Regions from separate parts of the Arthrobacter sp. NPDC080031 genome, predicted to be linked through region 1. Evidence: riboswitches for the same ligand, from Rfam matches in the RefSeq annotation. Region 1 holds a riboswitch; each other region holds the start of a gene.

What was found. A riboswitch is a leader RNA that binds a small molecule or an ion and turns the genes downstream of it on or off. The one in region 1 is predicted to bind S-adenosylmethionine.
Region 2: it holds a riboswitch for S-adenosylmethionine, as region 1 does, so the genes downstream of both, AB0323_RS06515 (aminotransferase class V-fold PLP-dependent enzyme) here and AB0323_RS08455 (hypothetical protein) in region 1, are expected to answer to the same signal.
Region 3: it holds a riboswitch for S-adenosylmethionine, as region 1 does, so the genes downstream of both, AB0323_RS17095 (homoserine O-acetyltransferase) here and AB0323_RS08455 (hypothetical protein) in region 1, are expected to answer to the same signal.

Annotation. Positions count from the first base shown of each region.
Region 1 covers NZ_JBFBLA010000008.1:47,651-54,797, reverse strand. Annotated here, with positions in the region: gene AB0323_RS08470 (ammonium transporter) at 1-1,123, opposite strand, end outside; gene AB0323_RS08465 (cupin domain-containing protein) at 1,423-1,998, opposite strand; gene AB0323_RS08460 (sodium:solute symporter) at 2,301-3,833, shown strand; SAM riboswitch class IV at 3,917-4,036, shown strand; gene AB0323_RS08455 (hypothetical protein) at 4,051-4,371, shown strand; gene AB0323_RS08450 (hypothetical protein) at 4,409-4,597, opposite strand; gene AB0323_RS08445 (VIT1/CCC1 transporter family protein) at 4,865-6,028, shown strand; gene AB0323_RS08440 (matrixin family metalloprotease) at 6,152-6,994, shown strand.
Region 2 covers NZ_JBFBLA010000006.1:18,216-25,362, forward strand. Annotated here, with positions in the region: gene aroA (3-phosphoshikimate 1-carboxyvinyltransferase) at 1-732, shown strand, start outside; gene AB0323_RS06505 (ribosome small subunit-dependent GTPase A) at 735-1,850, shown strand; gene hisN (histidinol-phosphatase) at 1,926-2,738, shown strand; SAM riboswitch class IV at 2,922-3,034, shown strand; gene AB0323_RS06515 (aminotransferase class V-fold PLP-dependent enzyme) at 3,070-4,494, shown strand; gene AB0323_RS06520 (methyltransferase domain-containing protein) at 4,545-5,324, shown strand; gene AB0323_RS06525 (metal-dependent transcriptional regulator) at 5,354-6,067, shown strand; gene AB0323_RS06530 (MFS transporter) at 6,077-7,147, opposite strand, start outside.
Region 3 covers NZ_JBFBLA010000021.1:15,959-23,105, forward strand. Annotated here, with positions in the region: gene AB0323_RS17085 (SGNH/GDSL hydrolase family protein) at 1-248, shown strand, start outside; gene AB0323_RS17090 (hypothetical protein) at 315-761, shown strand; gene AB0323_RS17095 (homoserine O-acetyltransferase) at 763-1,884, opposite strand; SAM riboswitch class IV at 1,898-2,013, opposite strand; gene AB0323_RS17100 (bifunctional o-acetylhomoserine/o-acetylserine sulfhydrylase) at 2,174-3,490, opposite strand; gene AB0323_RS17105 (VOC family protein) at 3,738-4,376, shown strand; gene AB0323_RS17110 (type II CAAX endopeptidase family protein) at 4,499-5,263, opposite strand; gene AB0323_RS17115 (phosphoglycerate mutase family protein) at 5,364-6,044, shown strand; gene AB0323_RS17120 (DeoR/GlpR family DNA-binding transcription regulator) at 6,060-6,851, opposite strand; gene AB0323_RS17125 (class II fructose-bisphosphate aldolase) at 6,875-7,147, opposite strand, start outside.

The DNA.
Region 1 (7,147 bases):
ATTGGCTCAGGCCGCCGCCGTAGAAAAGGCCGCCTTCAGTCTTTGCCGAGGGTACCGCGAAGAATCCGAGGGACAGGGTCCCCCACAGGCCGCCGACAAAGTGGACGGCAACAACGTCCAAGGAATCGTCCAAGCCGATCTTGAACTTCAGCCCGATCGCCAGTGCGCAGACGGCACCCGCGATGACGCCGATGACGATCGCGCCAATGGGATCCACGAATCCACACGCCGGGGTGACTGCCACCAAGCCCGCGACGGCGCCGGATGCGGCACCGAGGGACGTCGCGTGGCCGTCGCGGAGCCTTTCGACAAGGAGCCAGCCGAGGAGCGCTGCGCTTGTGGCCAGGAGGGTGTTCGTCCAGGCCAGTGCGGCGATTCCATCAGCGGCCAGTTCCGAACCGGCGTTGAAGCCGAACCACCCGAACCACAGCAGGCCCGCACCGAGCATCACGAAGGGGAGGTTGTGCGGCCGGATGTTGGGGTCTTTCATGAATCCGAGCCGTTTGCCGAGCACTACGGCGAGCATCAGCCCGGCCATGCCCGCGTTCATGTGGACGACGGTGCCACCGGCAAAGTCGAGGGCTGAGATCTTGCTGCCGATGATCCCGGTGGATCCGAAGAGGCCGCCACCCCAGACCCAGTGGGCAATTGGCGCGTAGACGATGGTGACCCAGAGGCCGGCAAACAGCAGCCATGGGCCAAACCTGACACGTTCGGCCACCGCGCCGCTGATCAGTGCGACCGTGATGATGGCGAAAGTGGCTTGGAATCCTATGAAGACCATGTCCGGCAACCCCGGGGCTTTACCACCGATGACGCTGGCGAGCCCGCTGAGTCCGAAGTTGGCGAAGGGATCTCCGATGAAGCCGCCCAGGGTATCCGGGCCGAACGCGAGTCCGTAGCCCCACAGGGCCCAGACCACCGCGACCACGCCAATGGCGCCAAAGCTCATCATCATGATGTTGAGGACGGACTTCATCCTGACAAGGCCGCCGTAGAAGAACGCCAAACCTGGCGTCATAAGAAGGACGAGGGCGGAAGCTGCAAGCATCCAGGCCGTTGCGCCGGGATCAAGGGTCTGCGGGTTCACATCGAGCCCTACGCTGAAGATTACTGGGTTCATTTCGGGAGCCTTCCTGCATTTACGGCGCTCCATGGCGCCCGCACGGCGAGACCATTTTTAAAACGAACAGGTCCTGGGATCCCACGGGATACCGACCTTGACGAGTTGCCTTGACTCGAAGGTACAGTCGCCCTGTTTCAGCATTCGGCACCATTCATTTCATGCACGTAACACCGCAGGCCCCAGGGTTAAATCAAGAAGTCGGTCATGTTTCGGGCGTGTTACGCCGCATGTCGACGTTTGTCGACGTCGTCGACGTTTGTCGACGTTTGTCCGCCGGGGTGTACAGAGTGCCGGCGTCAGCGGCTGGCTGCCGGCACCAGGATCCAGAGAACCTCAACGGGCTCGTCCGTCGGGTTGACCCAAGTGTGGGGTTCGCGTCCCGGGAAGGACAGCGTATCTCCCTCTTCGAGCTCGTACTCCTCGTTGGTGAGGATCAATTTGATGCGGCCCTTGACGACGTGCAGGACGTCGACGTCGCAATCGACGGCGTAAAGCTCGGCTTCTCCCCTGCCGCGGGGCTCGATGGAGGCTTGCAGGATCTGCAGCCGCCGCTCCGATCGGGCGGTCAGGAGCCTCTCAACGATTCCCTGGCCGCCGAGCGAAATCCGCGGGCCATCGTCACGCCGGGTCAGATGAGTCTCCGGCGCGGCGAACAGGTCCCCGATGGACACCGAAAGAACTTGGCAAAGCGTCACAAGGGAAGCGACCGACGGCGATGTCAGGTCGCGCTCCACACGGCTCAGGAACCCTTTGGTCAGGCCGGTGGCGTCGGCAACCTGCTCAATGGTGAGCCGCTGCGACTGGCGGGCGGCGCGGATTCTGGAACCGATGGCAACGGGGACGTTGCTCGGTTCAACGGGGAGAGCCTTCATTCACGAACCTTTCAGGCCGTTATGCGGCCCTGTCATTGCAGCAATAGTAGCCGGATCGCCCGCATGGCAGGGCCTTTGGCTAGCCGGACGAGCGCCGATGAGTCCACTGGGCAAGGCCGCGCCTTGACTGTTACTCGCATCACTACGTATCCTCATAGGCAACAAGAGTTGTTTGTGAGGCACACGTCACAGAATACTCTCCCCAATCACCAGCGCAGAGACCTTCCGCGACCCGCAACGAACCCCAGCGGACCGGCGTCGGAATCCCCAAGAACTCTGCGCGTCACTTTCAGGAGCCAACCGTGGACTCTTCGTTCATCAATATTGCGATCGTGGTGGTGTATTTGCTCGCCATGCTGGCCTTCGGCTGGTGGGGCAAGTCGCGCACCAAGAACAACAGCGACTTCCTGGTGGCAGGGCGCCGCCTCGGCCCGATGCTCTACACCGGCACCATGGCCGCCGTCGTCCTCGGCGGCGCATCGACGGTTGGCGGCGTCGGCCTCGGCTACAAGTTCGGCATCTCCGGCATGTGGCTCGTGGTCGCGATCGGTTCGGGCGTCCTCCTCCTGAGCCTGCTTTTCGCCGGCACCATCCAGAGGCTGAAGATCTACACCGTCTCCCAGATGCTGAGCCTGCGTTACGGCCAGCGCGCCACGCAGACCTCCGGCATCGTCATGCTCGCCTACACCCTCATGCTGTGTGCCACGTCCACGGGCGCCTACGCCACCATCTTCGTTGTCCTTTTCGGCTGGGAGCGCTGGCTCGCCATCGCCGTCGGCGGCGCCATCGTCCTGGTCTACTCCACCATCGGCGGCATGTGGTCCATCACCCTCGCCGACCAGGTGCAGTTCATCATCAAGACGGTGGGCATCTTCTTCCTCATGCTCCCGTTCGTCCTCAACGCCGCCGGCGGCCTCGACGGCATTCGTGCCCGTGTTGACGCCAGCTTCTTCCAGCTGGACGGCATCGGAGCGCAGACCATCATCACGTATTTCGTGGTCTACACCCTGGGCCTGCTGATCGGCCAGGACATCTGGCAGCGCGTCTTCACCGCCAAGACCCCCAAGGTGGCCCGTTGGGGCGGCGCCACTGCCGGCATCTACTGCGTCCTTTATGGCGTGGCCGGCGCCTTGATCGGCCTGGCCGCCCGTGTGGCCCTGCCCAACATCGACGTCAAGGCCCTCGGCAAGGACGTTGTCTACGCCGAGGTTGCCACCCACATCCTGCCGATCGGGATCGGCGGCCTCGTCATGGCCGCAGCAGTCGCGGCCATGATGTCCACCGCTTCCGGAGCCCTCATCGCCGCAGCCACCGTTGCCCGCGCCGACGTGGTCCCGTTCGTAGCGAGCTGGTTCGGCAAGACGATCAACACCAACGACACCGAGAACCCCGAGCACGACGTCAAGGCCAACCGCTACTGGGTCCTTGGCCTGGGCATCGTGGCCGTGCTGATCTCCATGGCGGCGCAAGACGTCGTGGTGGCCCTGACCATCGCCTACGACATCCTGGTGGGTGGCCTCCTGGTTGCCATCCTGGGCGGCCTGGTCTGGAAGCGTGGCACGGGCGTCGCCGCAGCGTGGTCCATGGCAGTGGGCTCGGTCCTGACTTTGGCCCTGCTGATCGCCTACGCCACCGGGATCATTCCCAGCGAAGACGGCGTCTACGCCAACGATCCCATCTACTGGGGCCTCGGCGCTTCGCTGGTCATCTACATCGTGGTTTCCCTTTTGACGCCGCCCACGGAGCCCGGGGTCCGGGCAGCCTGGGACCGCCGCGTTGCCGGCGCGGTCACCGAGGAACTCCCCTTGGAAGTCCTCCCGGTGGCCAGCCACTAAGCTTCACCAAGTAAAGTACGACGGCGGCGCCGCACCTTCTCCTCGAGGGTGCGGCGCCGCGCCTGCATGTACAGTAGGAACAGCTTCAAGAGATGTGGCGCCAAGCTCCGACTTGCCACACGCCAACCCCATGTTCACGGGTGGTTCGGATGAAGAAGCGGCCCGGCTCGGACCAGAGACAACCGAACGGGCAAGAGCAACTCCCCAGGAGAAGGCCATGCCTTTCGAAAACGGCACCAACGCCACAGCCGCCCGGGCCACCGGGTCCGGCCCCCTATCGCTGCCCCGCCACCGCCCGGTGGACGAGTTCGTCCGGGTGATTCCCGGCGTCGACCTCTCCCAAGGCTCCATCACGTTCGTGGTGGACGGAAACCTCGAGCGCTATTGGCATCATGAGCCTCGGCTCATCACCGAAGCGCTCTCAAAAGCCGTCCAGCCCGCCCGATGGTTCCCCGCGACACGGAAACTCACCCTGACGGTGGCCGCAACCGGGCACCGGGCAGGCGTGCAGCGGCACTTCATCCTGAGCGCGTTCTAGCTGCCAGGGCTTAGCACCTCGGGTTCAGCGGGCCGGACTATTCGATCTCTTCGGCCTCACGGTGTTCGTCGGCATCGAGCGGAACTACCCGTTCGTCATCGTCAAGAACCTCGGGCTGGTCTTCCCAGTCCTCGTCCACCGCCAGGTCCTCGCTGTAGTCATAGGCGGGATCGGCCTCGACCGTGGGACGTTCGGGGTGGCGGGTGTGGGTCTCGGTGCTGTCCATGGTGCAACCTCCGTTCGACGTGCCGCTGAGCCCATCGCACAGGCACATGAGGCAGCCGGTCATCACGCTACCCCGCCAATTCGTGGACCCTGTCCATCCATCCCAGCACTGCCCCCGGCTGCGGTCAAGGCTTCCCATGAGCCTCCCGTTTTTGAGGCGCGCCTAAAAGGTCCAGTGAGGATTACCGGCCGAAAAACAGCGGAAATTGGCGATAAGGTGGAGCTGCAATGAGGCGATGAAGCCCGCCCCAGCAACCCAGGAGTCCCGGTGCAACCGCACACAGAACCCTCGCATTCAGCCAATCCTTCGGACTCAAGCAGTCCGCCGCAAGACGCAGCAGCCACCAAGACTCCCCCGTCGTCGTCGGACATCAAGCGCTGGCGTCAGTACTTGGCGGACGAGCGGGCCGAGGCCGCCGTGTACCGCCAACTGGCGCAGCGCCGCGACGGCGAGGAACGCGAAATCCTCTTGGCCCTCGCAGAGGCCGAGGGCCGCCATGAGGCACACTGGCTCAGGCTCCTCGGCGAACATGCCGGTATGCCGAAGGCGGCCTCTGTCCGAAGCCGAATGCTCGGCTTCCTGGCCCGGAACTTCGGATCAGTGTTCGTCCTCGCCCTCGCCCAACGGGCTGAAGGCCGCTCGCCTTACGCGAAGGATCCGGCAGCGACCCGCGCCATGGCGGCCGACGAACAGATCCATGAAGAAGTAGTCCGCGGCCTGGCGACGCGCGGCCGCAACAGGTTGTCCGGCACCTTCCGCGCGGCCGTATTCGGCGCCAACGATGGCCTGGTCAGCAACCTTTCCCTCGTGATGGGCATGGCTGCCACCGGCGTTCCCGCCACGGTGGTCCTGTTCAGCGGCATCGCCGGCCTGCTCGCGGGCGCGCTCTCCATGGGTGCCGGCGAGTATGTCTCGGTCCGCTCCCAGCTCGAGCTCCTCAAGGCCACGCGCCCCACCCAGGCAACGCTGACCGCCGCACCGGCCCTGGACATCGAGCACAATGAGCTGGTCCTCGTGTATCTGGCCCGGGGCATGTCCCGCGAAGCCGCCGAACACCGGGCCGCGGAGCGCATGGGCCTCTACGCCTGCGATTGCGATCCCAGCCTCTCGCTCCACCCCGAAGTAGAAGAAACCGTCAACGAGCACGAGGCCGTGGGCTCCGCCTGGGGGGCCGCGATCTCGAGCTTCTGCTTCTTCGCTTCGGGCGCCATCGTGCCCATCCTGCCGTTCATCTTCGGCATGACGGGCTTCGCGGCGCTTGCCGTGGCCGGTACGCTGGTGGGCATCGCGCTTCTGTCGACTGGCGCCGTCGTCGGATTGCTGTCCGGAACCTCGCCGCTGACCCGCGGCCTCCGGCAACTCGCCATCGGTCTCGGTGCCGCCGCGGCCACGTATGGGCTCGGACTCGTCTTCGGCGCTGTCATCGGTTAGTAACGCCGGCGCAACGGGGCGCAGGTGAGGGACTTGGGGGAAGACTTGCATTCAAATTACGGGTACGACGGCGGCCCGCCGCCCAAGCGCGCCAATACCGTTCTCGCCCTGGTCCGAAACCTGATGGTGGTGGCGGCGGTCGCTGCCGTAGCCGTGCTTGTCAGTGGATTCCTCCGGGGCGACCCCGGCATCACCGGCTTGCTTCCGAACCTGGCCCCGTCCGCCCATGCCACGGCAAGCAGCCCCGGGCAGGACGCGGCTTCCGGGCAAGGTCCACGAAAGGCGGCCCGTGCGCCGGATACCCCGCCGCCTGGCCTGGAAGAAGCCGGGCACCCGCTCGGCTCCCCCGCCAAGCCTGCCGTGGCCAGCAACTCCTACAAGTTCCTGGCCACCAACGCCGACGGCACGCCGGTGGGCTATTCTCCATGCCGGCCATTGCACTACGTGGTCAACGCTGCCCTAGCCCCGGCCGGATCCGAAGGGCTCATCGCCGACGCCATCGCCAAGATCGCCGACGCCACAGGCCTCAAATTCGTCGACGACGGCACCACCACGGAAAACCCCTCCGAGAAGCGCAAGCCCTACCAGCCCGCGCTCTACGGAGATCGATGGGCACCCCTCCTGATTTCCTGGACCACTCCCGAAGCGGCTCCGGCCTTGACCGGAACCGTCATCGGCACCGGCGGCAGCACCATGTACAGCTTCGGCACCGGACCCAAGAGTTACGTCTCGGGAAGCCTGGACCTGGACGCCCCGCAAACCACGGAGCTGCTGGGCGTCTCCGGCGGCGCCCATTACGTCTCCGCGGTGATTCAACACGAACTTGGCCACGTGGTGGGCCTTGACCACGTAGAAGATCCAATCCAGCTCATGTACCCGGAGATCGGTGCCCCCGATGGTTTGGCGGCCGGAGACCTGAACGGACTCTTCAAACTCCACACCGCCCCGTGCCGGAGCGACCTGTAGCCCAGTTCAGGCCCTCCCCTCGCTCTGGCCCACGCTTAACCCTGCCCACCCACCACTGGACATGCCCACCCTTGACCCTCCCCACCCCCACGGGACATGCCCACCCCCACGGGACATGCTCACCCTTCAGCCCCAGCAGTGGACATATGAGTG
Region 2 (7,147 bases), on a different contig from region 1:
GACCACATCAACATGACCGTCTCGGTCCTGCGCGGCGTGGGGGTGCAGGTGGATGACTCCGTGCCGAACCATTGGCGCGTCACCCCGGGCACTATCCAGGCGTTCGACGAGAGGATCGAGCAGGATCTCTCCAACGCCGGCCCGTTCCTCGCCGCGGCGCTTGCCACGAAAGGAACTATCCGGATCCCCAACTGGCCTGCCAACACGACGCAAGTCGGGGACCTCTGGCGGGGCATCCTTGCCACCATGGGTGCCACTGTCACACTGGACAAGGGCACGCTGACAGTCACGGGCGGCCCGGAGATCCTGGGCGCGGACTTCGACGAAACCAGCGAACTCGCCCCTACGGTGGCGGCATTGTGCGCCCTGGCTTCCGGCCCTTCCCGGCTCACCGGCATCGCGCATTTGCGGGGACACGAAACGGACAGGCTGGCCGCGCTCGTCGCCGAAATCAACCGGCTTGGCGGCGACGCCGAAGAAACCAGCGACGGTCTGGTGATCCGGCCCGCAGCGCTGCACGCCGGCGTCGTGCACAGCTACGCCGACCACCGCATGGCCACCGCGGGCGCCATCCTGGGGCTCGCCGTCGAGGGTGTCCAGGTTGAAGACATCGCGACGACGTCCAAGACCATGCCCGAATTTCCGCAAATCTGGGCATCGATGCTCAGCGCGGGCCAAACGGCCACGGACACCGGCACTCCAGCAACCGGTTCTATGGAGACAAGCAACTGACGATGGCTCGCGACGCAAGCTCCTGGGATGAATCCGACGTCCGGATCCGACCCAACAAGAAGGGCACACGCCCCCGCACGAAGGACCGCCCCAGCCACGACGACGCAGTGATCGGGCGCATCATCACAGTCGACCGCGGCCGCTACACCGCGATTGTGGGCGAAAGCTCAGACAACGAGCGCATCGTCATCGCGGCCCGCGCCCGTGAACTCCGGCGCTCCCCCGTGGTTCCCGGAGACTTCGTGGCCCTCGTCGGCGATGTGTCCGGAGCCCCGGACACCCTCGCCCGCCTCGTGCGCGTCCAGGAGCGCAAGACCCTCCTGCGGCGAAGTGCCGATGACACGGATCCGATCGAACGGGCCGTCGTCGCCAACGCCGACCAGCTCGTGGTGGTGGTCGCCGCCGCCAATCCGGAGCCACGCACCGGATTCATCGACCGCGCGTTGGTGGCAGCGTACGACGCCGGAATCGAGCCGCTGCTGCTCGTCACCAAGGCCGATGTCAAGGATCCGACGGAATTGCTCGCCAACTATGTGAGCCTCGGTTTCCCCATCATCATCAGCCGCACGGCCGACGCAGGCGCCTCAGGCATCGACGCCCGTTCGGACGACGGCCTGTCCGCCCGCCTCGACGGCGACGCCGTCGGCCAATTGCGGGACTATCTCGACGGCAAGGTAACCGTACTCCTGGGCCATTCCGGCGTCGGGAAGTCCACCATGGTGAATGCCCTCACGGGCGCCGAACGCGCGACGGGCGGGGTCAACGCCGTGACAGGGCGCGGACGCCACACCTCCTCCTCTGCCCTCGCCCTGAAACTCAGCGACGCCCCCGCCGGCAGCTGGATCATCGATACGCCCGGCATCCGCTCCTTCGGCCTCGCCCACGTGGACCCCGACCGCATCCTGCACGCCTTCCCGGATCTGGAACCCGGAACGGAAATGTGCGAGCGAGGCTGCAAGCACGATGCCTCCGCGGTTCGATGCGGACTGGATTCCTGGGTCGCCGACGGCCACGCGGGCGAGGCAGGCCCGGCCCGCTTGGCGTCGTTGCGCCGGCTTCTGGGCGCGGATCCGCGCATGGAGGCCCAAGAGGCGAAGGAACTGGGCACGGTCAACTAAGAGCACGCTCGACTAACAGCACGCTTGGCGTCCTACCTCCCCGGCTCACCCGCGAATAGACGGTAGTTTGGAACCATGACCCAACCCGATTCGAGCTACAACGACGACCTGCGGCTGGCACATGTCCTGGCCGACTCCGTCGATTCCCTGACAATGGAGCGGTTCAAGGCACTGGACCTCAAGGTCGAGACCAAACCCGACCTGAGCCCCGTCACCGATGCCGACAAAGCCGCCGAGGAAGCAATCCGCGGTCAGCTCTCCCGTTCCCGCCCCCGCGACGCCGTCCTCGGGGAAGAATTCGGCAGCACGGGCCACGGCTCAAGGCGTTGGATCATCGATCCCATTGACGGGACCAAGAACTTCGTTCGCGGCGTACCCGTCTGGGCCACGCTCATCGCCCTCGTGGACGAGGGCGAGGTAGTAGTCGGGCTCGTGAGCGCTCCGGCGCTCGGCAAGCGCTGGTGGGCGGCAAAGGGCTCGGGCGCCTACATGGGCCGATCGCTGGCCGCGGCCACACGGCTGAAGGTTTCCAACGTGTCGCGGCTTGAAGATGCGTCGCTTTCCTACTCCGAGCTGTCCGAGTGGAAGCAGCATGGTTCGCTGGACAACTTCCTGGGCCTCGAGAACGATGTCTGGCGCAGCCGCGCGTACGGGGATTTCTGGTCCTACTGCCTGGTGGCCGAGGGCGCCGTGGACATCGCCGCAGAGCCGGAACTCCAGGTCTACGACATGGCCGCCTTGGTGCCGATCGTGACCGAGGCCGGGGGACGCTTCACGTCCTTGGACGGCGCGGATGGTCCCTTCGGCGGAAACGCCGTCGCCACGAACTCGATCCTGCACTCCGAGGTCCTCAAGAGGCTCAACCCCGAACTCGACGACCTCCTGTAATCCGTCCCTTCACCGAGTAGACGACTGAATAGACGACTGAATAAACGACGGCGGACGCCCCTCTTTTGGGGCGTCCGCCGCTTTTTCTTCGGCGAAAGGCACATTTTCCGGCCGTGTAACAATCCGCTTAACAATCGCCGGTCACATTGGAACCAGCCTTGCCGGTGTCCTACGCTCTTTACAGGTCACGAGTGCCAGCGCGAAACCCCGGTTTGCTGGCCGGCAACCCTCCATCGCGGCGGGGTGCCCCGGGTGACGACCCGGCCGGTCCGGAACGGATGCGGCAAGCGCGGACCCCCTGCACGCAGGGGTCCCTCTTGAGTGAGGTCCCATGAGCACAGCCACATTTACTTCCCCGGCTCTTTCGCTGAACAACGAATCTGCACCGCAACGCACTGAATCCCAGCCCCGGGCAGCCCGCCCGCTGGCCGCGGTCACCGGCGCCGAGTTGCAGGCACCCTTGATCCAGGGCGGCCACATCCGCTACGCCAACCTCGACTACGGGGCGTCGGCACCTGCCCTGACCGTCGTTTCCGCGTACCTCAACGAGATCCTGCCGTACTACGCGAGCGTCCACCGCGGCGCTGGCTATGCGTCCCAGATCAGCACCTCGGTCTACGAGAACGCCCGCAACATCGTCCGTGACTTCGTTGGCGGGCGGCCGGACGATTCGGTCATTTTCACCCGCAACACCACCGATTCCCTCAATCTGCTGGCCGGGTGCTTGCCAGTTGAGGACGGTCGGCACACTGGCGAAGTCCTCTACCTGGACATCGAGCACCATGCCAATCTCCTGCCGTGGCAGGGCGTCCCCCACCGCAGCATCGTGGCCGCCGGAACCTTGTCCGAGACGGTGGCCAACGTCCGCTCGGCACTCTCCCACGGTGGCGTCAGCCTCCTGGCAGTCACCGGAGCGTCGAACGTGACCGGCGAGATCCTGCCCATCAAGGAACTCGCTGCCCTGGCCCACGAATTCGGGGCGCGGATTGTGGTGGACGCGGCGCAACTCGCCCCGCATCGCCGGATCGATATCGCCGCCGCGGATGTTGACTACTTGGTCTTCTCGGGGCACAAGCTCTATGCACCGTTCGGCGCCGGTGTCCTGGTGGGCCGTCCGGACTGGCTCGACGCCGGAACGCCGCACCTTGCAGGAGGCGGTGCCGTCCGCGAGGCACGCCTCGATTCCGTCAGCTGGGCCACGGGACCGGCGAGGCACGAAGGAGGCTCACCGAACGTGCTCGGCGCGGCAACCCTCGCCCGCGCCACGCAGGTCATTGCGAGCCTCGACCACGATGAATGGCACTCCCACGAGGCCGCCATCCGATCGCATCTGGTCGAGGGCCTCAAGGAAATCGACGGCGTGACCGTGCACCAGATCTTCAGCGACACCGATCCCCTGGACACCATCGGCGTCGTGAACTTCTCGCTCCAGGGTTACGACGCCGGGCTCGTCGCTGCCTACCTTGCGGCCGAGCACGGCATTGGCCTGCGCGACGGACGCTTTTGCGCCCACCCGCTGCTCAAGCGCCTCGGCCTTCCCTCCGGATCCCTGCGCGCCAGTTTCGGCGTGGGGTCGCGCCTGGAAGACGCCACCCGGCTCATCGCGGGCATCCAGGCTCTCAAGAGCAATGGCCTCGGCTGGGACTACGTTGTGGATGCCGGCCGGTGGGTGCCGGCGAACGACCACCGAAGCTACCCGGAATGGGCTCCCAACACTCCCGGGACTGCCGGCGCCGCTCCATGCAGCACCGACTGATTGCGGTAGATTCGTAGGGTATTTTTCCTGTCCTGCGAAGGAGTTCCTGCGTGGCCCCGCGACCCCCCAAAGGCACGTCAGCCGGCCCGAAACTCTATGAGGAACGGCGCCTTGAACTCGGCCGGAGTTTCCAGGACGGCGGAGAACACTATGACCGCGTCCGGCCCGGCTACCCCGCGGATTCGGCTGACTGGCTGCTGCCTGAAGGCACACGGGACGCGGCAGACATCGGCGCCGGCACTGGAAAGTTCACCTCGCTCCTCGTCGAGCGTGGGCTCACGGTGTCCGCAGTGGACCCTTCCACGGACATGCTCACTCAGCTGCGCAAAACCTACCCCCAAGTAATCGCCTTGGAGGGCACGGCCGAGGCAACTGGACTGGCGGACTCAGCATTCGACGTCGTCAGCGTTGCCCAAGCATGGCACTGGTGCGATCCCCTCGCCGCCAGCACCGAAATCGCCCGGATCCTTCGGCCCCACGGCGTTATCGGCTTGATCTGGAACCAATTGGACACTTCAGTGCCCTGGGTCCATCGCTTGTCCCGCATCATGCATGCCGGCGACGTCCACAAACCGGACTTCCGGCCTGTGGTGGGCCCGGAGTTCGCCGGCCTCGAAAGTCACCTGACGCGTTGGGAGGATCCTGTGACTCCGGCCGACATCCTCGAACTCGTGAAGTCGCGCAGCTACTATCTGAGGGCGAATGACGCCACCCGGGCCAAGGTCATGGGCAATCTTCAGTGGTACCTCTTCGAACACCTGGGGCATGCCCAGGGCGAGGTCATCCCGTTGCCCTATCTCACGCAGAGCTGGCGGGCGCGAAAAGTCTGATCGGACCGGTTCACGATAGGCTTGGAACCGTGAAGACCAGTGCGCCCTCCTCCTCGATCGAGGACTACGTCAAGGTCATCTACTCCTTCACGGAGTGGCAGGACAAACCCATCACGTCCTCGCAGCTCGCGCAGCGGCTCGGTGTCGCCAATTCCTCCGTCTCGGAGATGGTCCGCAAGCTCAAGGACCAAGGCCTGGTGGACCACCAGCCCTACAGCGCGATTACCTTGACCTCCCGGGGAATGCAGCTTGCCCTGGGCATGGTCCGGCGGCACCGCCTGATCGAGACCTACCTCGTGAGGGAGTTGGGCTACAGCTGGGACGAAGTCCATGACGAGGCGGAGATGCTCGAGCACGCGGTTTCGGACACTTTCATCGATCGCATGGCCGCCAAGCTGGGCAACCCCGGACGCGATCCGCATGGTGACCCTATCCCGGCCGCGGACGGTTCGGTGAGCCTGCCGCATGCGCACCGCATGATCGAGCTCGACGACGGCCACTCAGGGAAGATCACCCGGATCAGCGACGAAAACCCGGAGCTGCTGCGCTACCTGTCCGCCGAGGAAATCGACCTTGATGCCAGCGTCCAGGTGATTGGCCGCAAACCGTTCGGCGGTGCGCTGGTGGTCCGGATCGGAAAAGGTCCGCGCAGCCGCGACTACGATCTCGCCGATGAGGTCACCTCGGCGCTCTGGGTAGCCACGGACACCATCCACGAAGGCTGCGTCCTCGCGGAGCGCTGACGAAAACCGTCAGACGCGCCGGGCGGCCGTCCCGCCGTCCTCGGGTGCTGGACCTTCCGGAGAATCCACCACTGCAGCGCCCAGCACCGGGTTCCGGATCCCGACGGCGGATGCCGCCGCCCCGAGGAAGAACAGCACGGCGGTGACCACCACGGCATTCATGAGGCCTTGGCGGCTGAAGACCGGGCCGATGATGAGCCCGGCAAATGCTATGCAGATCAAGCCGGCGATGCGGGCCACTGCGTTGTTCACTGCGGAACCGATCCCGGCCTCCTCGGTGGGTACTGCGCCGAGGATAGCCGCGGTGAGGGGCGCCACCAAGGTGCTGAGGCCGATCCCGAAAACGATCTGCCCGGGCAGCACTTGGGTCCAGTAGTTCAGGGGCTCCTGCACGGCCATGGTCATGAGAAAACCGATTCCACAGATGAACGGCCCGGCCGTCATGAACCATCGGGGCCCGTACTTGCCCGCCAGTCCACCGAAGAATGAGGCCGTGAGCATGAGCAGGACCGTCGCGGGGAGCAACGCGATGCCGGCGGTCGTGGCTTTCATCCCTCCCACTTGCTGCAAGTAGATGCCTACGGCGAAGAAGCCGAGGGACAGGGCGCCGTAAATGGCCAGTGTGGCGATGTTTCCCCAACCGAAATTGCGGATGCCGAAGAGCCGCAGGGGCAGCATTGGTTCCGGGGTCCTGGCTTCGTGGATCAGGAAGAGGACCAGGCCAACGGCTCCGACGGCGAGCGGCATCCAGACCACCATGTTGCTCCAGCCCATGCGCCCTTGTTCGATGAAGGCGTAGACCGGGCCGCCAAGTCCTACCATGGCCAGGAACGCGCCGAGGTAGTCGATCTTCTTGCTCGTGTCCGTCGCGGCATCTGACTTCCGCAGCCCGGCGAGAATCGGCCAGACGGCGACGGCCGGAACCACATTGATAAAGAAGATGACGCGCCAGGACAGCAGGTCGACCGATGCGCCGCCGATCAGCGGGGCGACGATGGCGGCCGCGCTCGTCCAGCCGGACCATTGGCCGATTGCCTTGGACTGTGCGGGCCCGGAGAAGAACGTGACGATCATGGCCAG
Region 3 (7,147 bases), on a different contig from region 1:
CGATCGCCGCGATGGTCCTCGATTCACTCAATGTGCCGCACAACCTCGAACCGCTGTTCCCCAAGCCGCTCCCCCAGCGCAGTTGGCGCGAAGCCCGCTCGGGTGATCTCGTTTGGGCGCGGGAGTATTTTGTCCCGTGGGTCATCCGCCGGATCCGGCACCGGTCCTCCGGCGACGGAATCCTTCCGAAACGCCCGACGCCGGGACCCGTCTTCGGTCCTGCCGACACCATCCAGCCCCGGAGCTGACCGGGAACCACGAGGTGGGTCACAGGGAGCGGGGCTAAGCTGGTGAAAGACAGGGAGGCCCCCACCGTGAACAATTTGATCTTCTGGATTATCGTCTGCTCTTGGCTGATTCCCATGGGGATCCGCATGTACAACCGGTCGCGCCAGCGCAGGCTCCGGAACGGGGACTACGGGAACAACAGCTACGGGGGGTACCCCGGCCCCCCTCCGGGCCAGTTCCCCGGACAGCAATATCCTCCACGGAACTACCCCGTCGGATACCCGGAGCAACCCCTGGTAATCATCCCGGCTGAGCCGCAACCTCCGGTGGCGAGGCCCACACCGCAGGGCGCCCCGCCGTCGTCGGCTCCCCAACCGGACGCTGTTCCCCAACCGGACGCGGCGCACCAACCGAACGGTGCTCCCCTCGGCTACCGGGCGCGGAAACTGGCGGAACTGGACCAGGAGTACAGCGACGGGAAAATCGCCATGGAGGACTACATGAAGCTCCGCCAGGAGATCATGAACGGCTGATTCAGCCGAAGAAAGCTTCGCGCAGCTGGGGACCGAGCTGGCCGATCTCGGTGAGGAAACCGTCGTGCCCGATCGGCGCCTCGATCACGTGAACGGGAACTTCTCCGGGCAAGGCCTTGGCCAACTCGTGGGATTGTTCCGGGAAATAGAGGCGGTCCGAGTCCACCGAGGCAACGAAGAACTTCGCCGTTGCCACGGACAGCGACTCCTCCAACGAGCCCCGGCCCCGGGTGATGTCGTGGCTCATGAGCGCCTCGGTGATGGCGATGTAGCTGTTGGCGTCGAAGCGCTGGACGAGCTTGCTCCCCTGGTGGTCGAGGTAGCTCTCCACCTGGTAGCGGCCCCGGTCCCCCAACGCGGCAGCCTGGAGGGGCGCCTCGCCGTCCTGGGCGTTCCGGCCGAAGCGGAAGTCCAGTTCATCCGCCGAACGATAGGTGATGTGGGCGATCCGGCGGGCAAGGGCCAACCCCGCCTCTGGCGCGGCGTGGCCATAGTAGTCGCCGCCGTTGAAGTCGGCGTCCTGCCGGATGGCAAGCGTCTGGGCCTGCGCGAAAGCGATCTGCTCGGCGGTGCTGTACGCCCCGATCGAAATCACGGCGCATCGCTGGACGCGGTCCGGATAGCTCACGGCCCATTCCAGTGCCCGGGCACCGCCCAAGGACCCGCCGACGACGGTATGCCAGCCGTGGATCCCCAGGGCGTCGGCCAACCGGGCTTCGGCTACGGTGCTGTCCCGCAGGGTCACGAGCGGGAAGCGGGAGCCCCACGGCCTGCCGTCAGGAGCGTTCGACGACGGGCCGGTGCTGCCGTAGCAGCCTCCCACGATGTTGACGGAGACCACGAAGTAGCGGTCCGTGTCGATGGTGGCACCGGGGCCAACGAGTTGTTCCCACCAGCCTTCTTCCCCGCTCTCGCCACGGGCCACATGGGTGCTGCCAGTCAGTGCGTGCTCCACCAGGACAGCGTTGGACGCGTCTTCGTTGAGCCGCCCCCACGTCTCATAGGCAAGGACTACGTCCGGCAGGAAACCTCCGGCCTCGAGTTCGAGTCCGCCCACGGAAACATACTTGAGGGTCCCGTCCTGGGTACCGGAAAGGGGTATGGCTGTTGCAGCAATTGTCATTCGTTGACACCTCACATCGCACTTGCCCGCCGCCAATACAGCGAAGGGCCAGGTCTTCACCCGGGGCACCCCGCCGCGAAAGGAGGGTTGCCGGCCAGCAAGCCGGGGCTGTCGCTGGCACTCATGACCTATGGGAAGAGTCTAGGAAAACCGGACCCCTCCTGACGAAGATTATGACATCTTTGTGACACTTGACCGCGTTTTGTTCACGAAGCAAGGGATGCGGAAGCCAGCCGGCGAAGATTCATGCTGCGTCGCCTGCCGGCCTCCTGCGCCATCCGGAGCCGTACTAGGCGCCCTTGGCCGCCCGGAATCCTGCCTCGAGGTCCGCGAGGATATCGTCGATGTGCTCTATCCCGACGGACAGCCGCACGAGGCCCGGGGTCACCCCCGCAACGGCCTGCTGATCGGCCGTCAGCTGGCTGTGCGTCGTGGACGCCGGGTGGATGACCAAGGAACGGACGTCGCCGATGTTTGCTACGTGCGAATGCAGTTCCAGGGCGTCCACGAAGCGCTTGCCGGCGTCGATCCCGCCGCGGATGGTGAAGGAGACCACCGCGCCGGTACCGCGGGGTCCGTACTTGCGCCCGCGTTCGAACCACGGGCTGGAAGGCAGCCCCGCGTACGCGACCGATTCGACGTCGTCGCGCCCTTCGAGCCATTGCGCCACTTTGGTGGCGTTATCCACGTGGCGTTCCACCCGCAGGCTGAGGGTTTCGATCCCTTGGGAGATCAGGAACGCGTTGAACGGGGAAACTGCCGAGCCGAGGTCGCGCAGGAGCTGGACCCGGGCCTTGAGGATGTAGGAGAGGTTCGCGCCGAGGGCACCGTCCGTGCCGAGGTCGCGGGCGTAGACCAGGCCGTTGTAGCTGGGGTCCGGGGTGTTGAAGTTGGGGAACCGCCCAGGGTCCTTGCCGAAATCGAAGTTGCCGGAGTCCACGATGACGCCGGCTATGGCAGATCCGTGCCCGCCCAGGTATTTGGTGGCCGAATGCACCACGATGTCCGCGCCCCACTCGATGGGCCGGATCAGGTAGGGCGTGGCGAGGGTGTTGTCCACAACGAGCGGGACCCCCGCCTCGTGCGCGATGCGGGATACGCCCTCAATGTCCAAAACATCCTGGCGGGGGTTGGAGACGACTTCGGCGAAGAAGAGCTTGGTATTTGGCTGCACGGCGTCGCGCCAGTGGTCGAGGTTGTCCGGATCCTCGACGAAGGTGACCGAGATGCCGAATTTCTTCAGCGTGTGGGCCAGCAGGTTGTAGGTGCCGCCGTAGAGGCTCGGGCTGGCGACCACGTGGTCGCCCGCCTCGGCGACGTTGAGGATGGCGAACGTTTCCGCGGCCTGGCCGGAGCTCAGCAGGAGCGCCGCCAAACCACCTTCCAGGCTCGCTATGCGCTGTTCCACCGCATCTTGCGTGGGGTTGCCGATCCGGGTGTAGATGGGCGCCAGCTCGGCGAGCGCAAAGCGGTTGGCAGCGCTTTCCGCGCTGGGAAAGACGAACGAGGTGGTCTGGTAGATGGGCAGTGCCCGGGCGCCGGTGGCGGCGTCCGGCTCCTGGCCGGCGTGGATCTGGCGCGTTTCGAATGACCATCCTTGGGACATGCTGACTCCTGGTTGTCTGGGCTCTCTGCCGTGTTTCAGCCTGCGGAGCTGCGGTATTCAGCCTGCCGGCGTTCGGTTGCCGCCAGTCTAGGGACGGTGTTGCGGGCTCCGGAAGCTTTGTGACGAACGCAGTAGTTTTCGGTCTTGGCGCGTCCTGAAGTGACTCTGAGCTGCCTTTTCGATACGTCCCACCTTAGTTAGGCTTGACTTAGCTGAGAGCTCCATCACAAAGTGCCAAGATGAAGCCATGCGCATGGATCACGTCTCTTACGCTTGTGAACGAGATGGCCTCTTGGCCACCACCGAGCGGATTTCCGCAGCATTGGGAGTGGACGCAGTCCGGGGCGGAGTGCACCCGCGCTTCGGCACCCGGAACATGATCATCCCCCTTGCTGACCACAAATACCTGGAAGTTGTCGAGGTCCTTGACCACCCGGCATCCGACAAGGCACCTTTCGGACAAGCCGTCCGTGCACGCTCCGCCGCAGGAGGTGGGTGGATGGGCTGGTGCGTCGCTGTTGACGACCTGAGCCCGTTCGAACAGCGGCTCGGACGCGCCGCCGTCCCCGGCAATCGCAAGTTTCCCGACGGCCGCGAACTCGTCTGGTCGCAGATCGGCATCCTGGGCCTCATCGCCGATCCCCAGGTTCCATATTTGCTCCGCTGGGAGGGCGACCCTGCACTTCACCCGTCCCTCGTGTACCCAAGCGATGTCAAGATGTCCAGCCTCACGATTGCCGGCTCCGCGGAGCGCGTCACAGAGTGGCTTGGGGAACCCGTGGAGAAGCCGCTTGAGGACGTTGCAGTCCAATGGATGGCTCCGCACGGAACGCCGGGAATCATGTCGGTAACGTTCGAAACCGCCAACGGAGCCGTCACCATCTGACGGACCAACCCGTCACCATCTGACGGATCATCGGGCCAGGAGGGCCCGGGAAACTTCGGCCGCCATAGCGGGTGCCAATGACGTCACCCCGCGATGGCGGCCGAAACCCTTTAACTCGACACTTACCCCAGCCCGATGGCCTTTCCGAAGACGCTGAAGCCGACGAATGCCACGATATCCAGGAGGGCGTGGGCCACGACGAGCGGCATGACGCGTTTGGTCTTCGTGTAAATCCAGCCGAACACGAGGCCCATGACGGCGTTGCCGATGAACGGCCCGAAGCCTTGGTACAGGTGGTAGCTGCCGCGAAGGAGCGCGCTGAGCGCGATCGCGAGCGGGGTGCTCCACCCGAACTTCCCGAAGCGGTCCAGGAGGTAGCCCACTACGATGACTTCTTCGACGACGGCGTGCCGCACCGCGGAGAGGACCAGCACCGGCACGGTCCACCAATAGGAGTCCAGACCGCTGGGGATGATCGCCGTCGTGATCCCCAGGGCGCGGCCGGCCGCGTAGAGGCCCAGCGACGGGATTCCGATCAGCGCGGCGAGGCCCAGTCCTTGCAACGCGTCACGGCCCGGGCGGGCGAAGTTGAAGCCCAGCCGGGTGAAGCCCGAGGGACTTTCGGCCGTTTGGCGGTGCAAGGACAGGAAGTAGAACACCAACACCACAGGGACCAGCGCGAACGCGATATCCAGCAGCTGGTAGGTGAGATCGAAGTACTCACGCGTGCTCTGCGAGCGGTTGAGGGTGGACGTCGCGTGGGCCAAGGGCCCTTGGGTCATCTTGTCCAACAACTGCACGACGGAGTACACGGCCGATTGGCCCAGGGACAGGCCAAGGACAATCAGCACTTCGGCGCGCAACCGGCGCGTTGAGGCTAGGAGCATGCTCCTATCTTGCCTGCATTTGCCTGAAGTTTTCCTCGGAACCGGGTCGCCGCCGTCCGCGTGCATAGGCCGGGCGGCCCCTGACCCTATGCTTGGTGGGATGAGCGCGCCAGCACGAATCTTCATGATCCGGCACGGCCAGTCCGCCGCCAATGCCGATACTTCCATCTACAACCGTGTGCCCGATTACCGCATCCCGCTGACGGAGCTTGGCGTAGAACAGGCACGGGCCGCGGGTGAGGCCCTGCGCAGGAAGCTCGACGGCGAACCTGTGTGCGTCTATGTCTCGCCCTATCTCCGGGCATACCAGACTCTCGAAGCACTGAATCTGGGCAGCCTGACGGAAAGGGTGATCGAAGAGCCCCGGCTGCGTGAGCAGGACTGGGCCAACTTCCAGATTGCCGGCGACATCGGGGACCAAAAGGAGCTTCGCAACCTCTACGGACACTTCTTCTACCGGTTCCGCGAGGGCGAATCAGGCTCCGATGTCTACGACCGGATTTCGTCCTTCATGGAAACCCTGTACCGGCATTGGGAAAAACCCGACTACGCGCCCAACACCCTGCTGGTAACCCATGGCCTCACGATGCGGCTCTTCTGCATGCGGTGGTTCCACTGGTCGGTGGAGTACTTCGAGTCCCTCAACAACCCGGGAAACGCGGAGCTACGGACACTTATCCGCAACGAGCAGGACAAGTACGATCTCGACACGCCCTTCAGCCAGTGGGTGCAGCGCAGCACGGACGAAACCGTGCTGAACGCTCCCCCGATGGTCTTCTGACGGGCACGAACGCTGCTAGGCGTCCTTGGCAACGATCACCTCGGTGCCGCTGGCTTCAAATGCTGCCTTGTCCTCTGCCGTGATGCCCGAATCCGTGATGAGCCGGCGGAAATCGTACCCCGCCATGGCCGCGAAGGCGCGCTTGCCGATCTTCGTGGAGTCGGCCAGGACATAGGAGTCGGTGGCGCGTCGGGCCATGACGGTATTCACCATGGCTTCTCCCTCGTCGGTGATGGTGGGGCCGATCTTGGGATCGACTCCGTTAACGCCGATGAAGGCGATGTCCAAAGCGACCTTCTGCATGATGACATCCGTGTACGGCCCGACAAGTTCATAGGAACGCGGGTTCAGGATGCCGCCGGTGACCATGATCTTGATGTTGGGGCGCACGGCCAGCTGGGCGGCGATGTTGATGGCGTTGGTGACCACCGTCAGCATGGGCCGGTTGGAGGGCGCGTTGAGGTCTTCGCGGGTGGACAGCACCTGGGCCAGGGCCGTGTTGGTGGTGCCGCCGCTGAGTCCAATCACCGCGCCGGGCATGATGAGCTCCGAAGCTGCCAAGGCAATCTGCTGCTTGGCCTCGGCGTGATCATCCCTGTTGTAGCGCCCCGGAAGTTCGTAGGCCACTGATCCCGTGGTTGCACCGCCGCGGGTACGGCTCAGGAGCCGCTGCTTGGCGAGGCTGTCCAGGTCACGGCGCGCGGTAGCCGGCGAGACGGCCAGCCGGGTCACGATATCCTCGACCTCAACATGCCCTGACTCGGCGAGGAGATCAAGGATGGCTGTCAGTCGATCGTTGCGGGTCATCACGAACCTTCCGGAAATGGGGACTAGTTCACTTTCGCGAACAGCGTCAGCAGACGTGCGGTTTCCAACACCAGGGCGTCCCGTCCGGCCTTGATGTACTTGCGGGAGTCCACCACGGAAGGGTTGGCATCCAGGTACTCACGGACGGCGCGGGTGAAGAACCCGTTCAAGTGTGTGGATACGTTGATCTTAGTCATACCGGCCCGGATTGCCGCTACGAGCGTTTCGTCCGGCACGCCGGAGGACCCGTGAAGGACGAGCGGCAGCTGGACGGCCTCTTTGAGCCGGGTGATGAG